DNA from 2 places in the Salipaludibacillus sp. HK11 genome. Region 1 is predicted to be linked to the other one. Evidence: predicted binding sites of a transcription regulator. Region 1 holds the regulator's gene; the other holds the start of a gene.
The links. The regulator LexA, encoded in region 1, represses DNA repair genes until DNA is damaged. The targets are predictions, from matches to a motif close to CGAACATATGTTCG.
Positions count from the first base shown of each region.

Region 2: a site for LexA is predicted at 1,844-1,857, ahead of addB (helicase-exonuclease AddAB subunit AddB). Genes of this name have one in related genera too.

Region 1 covers NZ_CP181045.1:1,453,195-1,457,418, reverse strand. The annotation lists gene ACM26V_RS07215 (catalase) at 1-726, opposite strand, end outside; gene ACM26V_RS07210 (YolD-like family protein) at 809-1,138, opposite strand; gene ACM26V_RS07205 (DNA polymerase IV) at 1,135-2,367, opposite strand; gene lexA (transcriptional repressor LexA) at 2,479-3,102, opposite strand; gene ACM26V_RS07195 (LysM peptidoglycan-binding domain-containing protein) at 3,321-3,629, shown strand; gene ACM26V_RS07190 (recombinase family protein) at 3,626-4,224, shown strand, end outside.
Region 2 covers NZ_CP181045.1:1,165,235-1,169,458, forward strand. The annotation lists gene ACM26V_RS05880 (TVP38/TMEM64 family protein) at 1-354, shown strand, start outside; gene ACM26V_RS05885 (FUSC family protein) at 619-1,680, opposite strand; gene addB (helicase-exonuclease AddAB subunit AddB) at 1,890-4,224, shown strand, end outside.

The sequences.
Region 1 (4,224 bases):
TTCTTGAGTTAAATTTTTTATTGGATGTTTTGGTTCCCAATGATATTTAATTAATACTCCTTTACCTTCTTTGTTGACCCATTTATACGTGTTAACCCCTGACCCTTGCATGGAGCGGTAGTTAGCTGGAATCCCCCATGGTGAGAAAAGAAACGTAATCATATGTGTCGCTTCAGGAGACTGCGAAATAAAATCAAAAATTCGCTCTCCATCCTGAACATTTGTGACTGGATCAGGCTTGAAGGCGTGAATAAGATCCGGAAATTTGAGTGCATCTCTGATAAAAAAGATTTTTAAATTGTTTCCGACTAAGTCCCAGTTACCCTCATCTGTATAGAATTTCACTGCAAATCCTCTAGGATCTCTCAATGTTTCGGGTGAAGCAGTGCCATGTGTAACAGTTGAAAAGCGAACAAAAACAGGTGTTCGCTTTCCTTTTTCTTGAAAAAGATTGGCTCTTGTATACTTGGAAATAGGTTCGTCCCCAACTGTTCCGTAAGCCTCGAAGTATCCGTGGGCACCGGCTCCTCTAGCATGGACGACTCTTTCTGGAATTCGTTCACGGTCAAAGTGACTAATTTTTTCAAGCAAATCGTAATTTTCCAAGGTTGTTGGACCCCGATTACCGATCGATCGTAAATTCTGGTTGTCCGTGACAGGGTGGCCCTGTCGATTTGTCATCGTTTCTTCGGTTTCATTTTTTGAGTGTCCAGCTTCTTCATTCATTGAATTTCCTCCCACTATGTTTTTATATTTTTACATATAGTGGTAGTTTTTCGAAAAAAGCAGAATTTATACTTTATTGCAATCATGATAACTTTTCGATTTTTTTCAGTTCTCTTACATGAATCCACTGACCGTTTATTTTTAATCGTTTCAAGTGGTGATCCATGTGGTCAATCACGCCGGTTATCTCTTGATCAAACCCGTCTCTCCAGTAGACGACGGTCACATGTAGCATATGGTTAAGCGAATCGGTGGCAATCAAACTAAACTCTGTCAAATCATCTTCCTCAAGTGAAGGTCGAGGATCTTGTTTTTTGCTTTTTTTTCGGTTACGCAACGCTTGGATGTGTTCGGGCAGCATCATCCTACTTCCTTCCCACATGAGATTTCCCCGTTTTAAATAATCGCTCATTTGTAATGGCCTCCAATTTTCGCAGAGCGTTCTAATACCTGACTAGCAGGTAATAAGGATGTTGCGCGCATTACCGCGGTTTTCCCATACTTGTTCGTAATTTCATCGGTTGTATAGCCTAAGTTGATTGATTGAGAACGATCTTGTTGAAACAAATTTAATTGGATTGATTGATCACTCGTTAAATTAGTAAGTGAGACATGCAAACGACGAATAGGTTGTTGATCCCAAAAGGTTTCAAGTAATTCACAAGCATGGCGGAAGACTTCCATCGTCATATTTGTTGGTTCTGGCATTTTTTGTTGGCGATGAAATCCAGTAGGGAGGTCGTAATTTGCCCCGGATAAACTTAACGAGACTGTTTCGGCCATCACTCCAGCCATACGTGTTCTTCGACAAACCTCTTCACATAGTTCTAATAATACGACTTTGATTTCTTTTTTTTCACTGTAATCGCGCGGCAGTGTCATGCCGTTACCAATTCCTTTTTGACTATTTGTCGATGAGAGAGAAATAGGAGAGTAATCGACACCATGGGCATTCATCCAAAGTACTTGGCCATGAATGCCCCATAGCTTTTTGATTTTATTGACATCGGTTTGAGCCAATTCACCAATTGTTCGAATCGCTCTTCTTCGCAAATGTTGCGACATTTTTCCGCCAGCTCGAAACAATTTTTCAATAGGCAGAGGCCAGAGCGTTTCTTGGATGTTTTCTTTTTTTAACCAAAAAATACCGTTCTGATTTTTTTTGGAGAAGTTATCGCATGCCATTTTAGCGAGCACTTTGTTTTCACCAATTCCGACTCGAGCAACGACTTTCAATTTGGAATAAATTTCATGTTGAACATGTTCGGCAATCTCATAAGGAGTGCCGAAGAGTTTTTGGGAGTGCGTGATATCCATGAACTGCTCGTCGATGCTATAAGGTTCGACCAAATCAGTGAAACTCTCCAAAATATCAGTAATTGTGATAGAGTTATCGATATATTCTTGCATATGAGGTGGAACGGTAACTAAGTCCGGACACTTTTGTTCCGCTTCCCATAGTCGTTCTCCATTTTTTATACCATATGTCTTTGCGAGTGGACAGGCAGCTAAGATAACACCGGAGCGCCGCGTGGGGTCACCTGATACAACTAAAGGACGATTCAAATCTTGGTAGTGTTTTGCCTTTTCAACGGATGCAAAAAACGATTGCATATCAACTAAGAAAATGACTTTTTTCATTGGTGTATTCCTCCTTCTCTTTAGAATACCGAAAAAAGAAAAGAAACACAAGAACGTTTGTTCTTATTTAGAACAAAAAAGAAAAACGGGCATAAGCCCGCTTTTAAATAACTAGTGAATTGAACGGAAAACACCGATCACTCTTCCTAAAATATGTACGTTCGTCAAGATGATCGGGTCTAGTGTAGAGTTTTCAGGTTGGAGTCTAATGTGATCTTCCTCTTTGAAGAAACGCTTCACTGTAGCTTCATCTTCGTCTGTCATTGCAACGACAATATCCCCATTGTTTGCAGAATTTTGCTGCTTAACGACGACATAATCGCCATCAAAAATTCCAGCCTCAATCATAGAATCTCCTGAAATTTCAAGAATAAAAGATTGCTCGTCTTGAACAAAACTTGCAGGTAAAGGCAAGTATTCTTCGACATTTTCAATTGCTGTAATTGGTTGCCCCGCGGTAACTTTACCGATGACGGGTATGTGTAAATACGGCGTTTCAGATATTGTATCTGATTTGTTTTCTAATCCAATAACCTCGATAGCACGCGGCTTTGTAGGGTCACGGCGAATGTAACCTTTTTTTTCTAACCTTGAAAGGTGACCATGTACAGTTGAACTTGAAGCAAGTCCAACGGCTACACCAATTTCTCGGACAGAAGGTGGATATCCCTTAGCTTTCACTTCTGATTTAATAAATTCCAAGATTGATTGCTGACGGGATGATATTTTTGACATATGAAACACCTCTTTAAAAGATTTTTATACTTTATCGTTGTTCTATTAAACGCTTGTCCAACATAGGCATGACTAAGATCATATATAGAGTACAGGAACATTATACCATGAGAACACGAGTTGCGCAAACGAACGTTCTTATCATTTCTCTTGACACGAACACTCGTTCTAAGTATAGTGGTAAGGGAACAAACATTCTTATTTGAGGTGATGATGAAATGAATCGTATTTTACGTAAAAAATTAGACGGGTCTATTCTTATTTTGCTATTATCAGTTGTATTATTTTCGTGGACTCACTTCTCTGACAGAGAACAAGAGTCAGATTATTATATGTCGTCCCAATGGACGGTCTCACAGGGTGAATCATTATGGACGATTGCAAGCAGTGCTACGAACGAGATGGGATTGACGATTGAAGAAGCAATTCTTTGGATAAAAGATGAAAATAAATTAGATGATGAAGCAATTTACCCAGGGCAGACGTTAAAGGTTCCGGTGGAGATGAAAGGTGTTGCAAAAGATTGAAGGGGATTATTTATGTAAGAGTAAGTACGGAAAAAGAATCACAGGAGTCATCGATTGTTCGACAGAAAGAGGAGCTTACTTCTGCAGCTGAAAAATGGGATATCCAAGTGATTGATGTCATTGAAGAACGGGCAAGTGGTTATGAAGTAGACCGTGATGGAATGCTGTCTGTATTGGATCGTTTAAAAGAAGAAGAGGCAAGTATGCTACTTGTACAAGATGAAACAAGACTAGGAAGAGGTAACGCCAAAATTGCTCTGATTCATCAGTTAAATAAGCTGAATGTTTCGATTTATTCTTTGAAAGATGATGGAGAACTCATTCTTTCTGAAACGGATACAATGATCTTAGATATTGTCGCGATCGTCGAAGAACACCAAAGAAAACTTCATAATGCGAAAATAAAAAGAGGCATGAAAAGGGCTGTAGAGGCAGGGTTCTATCCCCATAAAAATTTAGCACAGTCAGACAATGCTGGGGGGAGAAAGCGATTAGAAGTTCCAATTGATGAAATTGTTAAACTTAGAGGTAACGGGCTGACGTTTCATGAAATAGCGGCCATGTTAAGAGGTTTCGGTTATTCAATATCGAAAGC
Region 2 (4,224 bases), 290 kb from region 1:
AAAAAATGGACGGGAAGAGGCGAAACCATTCAAAAAAAAATCGAAGAGAAGGGATTTTTCTATGTTTTCGCCTTGCGAGTAATTCCGGTGATTAATTTTGATTTAGTTAGCTACTTATCAGCGCTCTCGAGAATTAGTTTTAAGAAATATATTTTTGCTACGATGATCGGTATAATTCCTGGAACTTTAGCCTTTAACTTTTTGGGGGCATCTTTTGTAGAATTAAGTCCACTAATGTTTATTATTACCGGTACGATGTTTGTCGTTGCTTTTTTAGTTCCATTGATAATAAAAAAGATATTAAAAAAGAAGAAAAATATTGATTTAGATTTCCTTTCAGATAAAGAAACTTAAAATTGTTCTGTTATAAGTTTAATGAATTTAGATGAGACTATTAAATGAAATGGCATTATCAGCGGAGTTGTAACTATAATATATGCATGCTTGGAGTGATGTGCAATGCGATTTAGAATCCCCAAAGTACTTCTTATGATAAAGGTATGGTCAATGTTGAGGAGATATTTAAGAAGAAAACGAAGATGATGATTAATTTTCAATAAAGTAGAAGGAATGGTTGAGAAAAATGACCATTCCTTTATTCTTACATGAAGTAATATGTCAATTATGAACTGACTTAGCTATGACATGATGATGGAGATCTTCTAACAAATCGTGGATTGCTAATAATTCATAGAATAAAATAACCTTTCCACTTAATTGATGATCGTACTCAACTTGGTTGTGGACCGCGGAGGGCCTTGAACGAGAAAATTCATAGCGCAGATGGTTGTTTAATTCATCAATAAACTGAAAATAACTATCTCGAATAGGTAAGTCTAGATGAGTAAGCAATAATCCAAATTCGCTTTCAGCCCTTTTCAATAAGATTTGTTCATATTCAGTAAATGAGAGGTTTTTCGGTAAATATTGAAGGTTACCAAAATGTAAGACGGCTCTATGAAGAAATTGAGTCGTTTGTTTTTCTATTGAAAAACGCCGATATTTTTTTATCTTAAAGCGGTGATACCGAAGTTCTTTTCGTTGAAATTGGAGAAGTTGATCTGTCGTAGCGATGTTCCGTTTCAAATTCTCATAAGTTCCCATGTTCTTATAATGATGGTCACGGATAGATGTAAGACGCTGAAAAGATTCGTTCAGTGTTTTTTTAATTTGTTCGATGTGTTGTTGGTTCCTTAGCTCGATATTGTCCAAGTAGTCTGCAGGTAAAATAAGGACATTTACTAACGTAGAAACGGTAATACCGATCGAAGTTGTTCCTAATCGGATCAGAAAAGAAAGTAATAAATAATTTTGTAAATCAGGAATCATAGCAACGGATGTTAATGTAGCCACTAGCGTACCTTCGTATAATTTAAACTTTTGACAAAGTATAATGGTACAAGTGGCTGCAATTGTATAGGTCAGCGGACTTTCACCTAAGAAATAAACCGATCCAGCTGCAAGTGCAGCTCCTATTGCTGATGCAGGAAAACGCACAAGTCCCTTTCTGATCGAGTCATGGGTCGTCGGTTCAATCGTGACGATTGCCGTAATGACAGCGAATATGGCAGGGAGGTCGAATGCTAAGCAGATCATTGATGTTATAAAAACAGCAATTCCTGTTTTTAAAATGCGACTTCCAATTAAGGTGTTTTTGCGTAACTTAGTTTTCAAATTCATTTTGAACTCACTCCGTTTAAACGTTAAGTGTAGCTACTTTAATTATGTAACTTTGTCTTTTGTATGATAGTCCTATTGATTATAACATGATCAATTAATATATAATCTGAATTATTTATTGGAACACTATTGTGAAAACTAGATTTTTGATACAATAATAGAGCGAACGTATGATTGTGTACTGAATAATGATAGGAGGGGTGATTGGTATGGCGATTAGTTTCTATTTAGGACGTTCTGGCTCTGGTAAAACGACAAAAATGCAGACAGAAATGATTGATAAAATGAACGAAAATCCGACTGGGGATCCAATTATTTACCTAGTACCAGAACAAATGACCTTTCAAGCTGAGAAAAATCTCGTCAAAAGGATGGGCAAGGGGATTACTCGGACGCAAGTATTAAGTTTTTCAAGACTTGCTTTAAGAATTCTTCAAGAAGTAGGTGGAACTACCCGTAACCATATCGAAAAAACAGGAATTCATATGTTGTTAAGAAAAATAGTTGAACGAAAAAAACAACAGTTTCAATTATTTCAAAAAGTTGCCACAAGTCAAGGTTTTGTTGAACAATTAGAGCAAATGATAACAGAGTTCAAGCGTTACGATATAGATTCTGATGTTTTAAAGACAGAGATTGAGAGACTACAGGAATCGAATCAAGACGACTCTGCTGAACAACGGACGATAAAAGATAAGCTCCATGATATGTATTTAATTTTGTCGCAAGTGGAAATAGAAATTGCTGATAAATATATTGCGTCTGAAGATTACCTGCAACTATTGGCCGATAAAATTTATGAATCAACCAAATTAAAACAGGCGATTGTGTATGTAGATGGATTTCATAGTTTTACTCCAATTGAGTTAAATGTCCTTCGTTCCTTATTTATTACGGTGAAAGATGTGAACATTGCTCTGACATTGGATCAGCCTGTTGCAACAGTTGAAGACCTTCATCCACTTGATTTGTTTTATGAGACGGGGAACACATATAAACAGCTGTACGACTTATGTGAAGAGTTTGATTTGCCAGAAATATCAACGACGATACTTGACGAATCGAAACGATTTAAGTCGAGTGGGTTGATGTATTTAGAGAAAAATCAAAATCAAAGACCTGCGAAACCTTCAAATAATCATGAGGGAGTCCGTGTCATCAGTTCCGTGCATAGGCGAGGCGAAGTCGAAAGGGTTGCGCGCGAAATTATTTCATTAGTGAGGGACCAAGGATACCGTTATGGAGAAATTGCAATTTTGTTAAGGAATGTTGGAGAATATAGCGACTATTTCGAAACAATTTTTCAAACTGAAAAAATTCCTTTTTTCACTGATCAAAAAAGGTCTGCACTTAATCATCCTCTAGTTGAATTTATTCGTTCTTCCTTGGAAGTTATTCAGCGCCACTGGCAATATGAAGCTGTATTTCGAACGTTAAAAACAGAACTTCTCTTTCCTATGAATGGAGAAAATACTCGTGAGAAAGTCGATCAACTAGAAAATTATGTCCTTTCATACGGAATAAGAGGGAAAAGATGGTATTCTGAGAAACCTTGGACTTATAGGCGGATGGCGACCACAGCTGATAGTAATATCGATCAAACTAATGCTGAACAGTCATATGAAAAGCAAATAAATGAGTTGCGAGATTTATTAATGCAGCCACTAATTAATTTTCAAGCAAGCGTGAAGAAGTCAAAAACGGTACGTGACTATTGTCGAACCCTATACCAACTATTGGAAGACGTACAAGCAGCTGATAAACTCGAAGTTTTGCGAGATGAAGCGGTTAAGCTCGATGATTTACGAGAAGCGCGAGAGCATGATCAACTATGGTCTCAAATTATTCATTTGATCGATCAAATCGTTGAAATTAGTGGAGACGAAAAGATTAGTTTTGAGTTATTTATGAAAATGATTGAAACAGGATTGGAAAGCTTGTCCTTTTCAATTATTCCTCCAGCATTTGATCAAGTGGTGATTGCTGATATGGAAACGTCTCGTGTATCCCAAGTCCGTTGTGCATTTATCATGGGTGTCAATGACGGCGTGATTCCAGCTAAGCCAGATGAAGGAAGTCTCGTTTCGGAAGAAGAGCGAGCACATCTTGAAAAGCAAGGGTTACATTTAGCTCCAGGTGCGGAAAGACAGCTTTTGAATGAATCCTTTTTGATGTATATGGCTCAATCGATTCCACAAGAGAAACTCTATTTTACTTACCCTCTAGCAGATGAGGAAGGCCGAAGCCAACAGCCATCCATGATGTTACATCATATTCAAGATTTGTTTCCAAAGATGTCTATCGAAGTTGCATCTGGCTCTCCACTAGAAGTGAGTGAAGAACAAGAAGAACAAACGTTTATTACGAATCCACAGCAAACACTCTCTCAGTTAACGCAACAACTTCAAGGCTGGAAGCGTGGTTATCATGTTTCTAGCATTTGGTGGGAAGTGTACAACTGGTTTGTAACTAATTCAGCATGGAAAGGGAAAGTTTCAGTTGTATTACAAAGTTTAAACTATAAAAACCAACCAGAGAATTTAC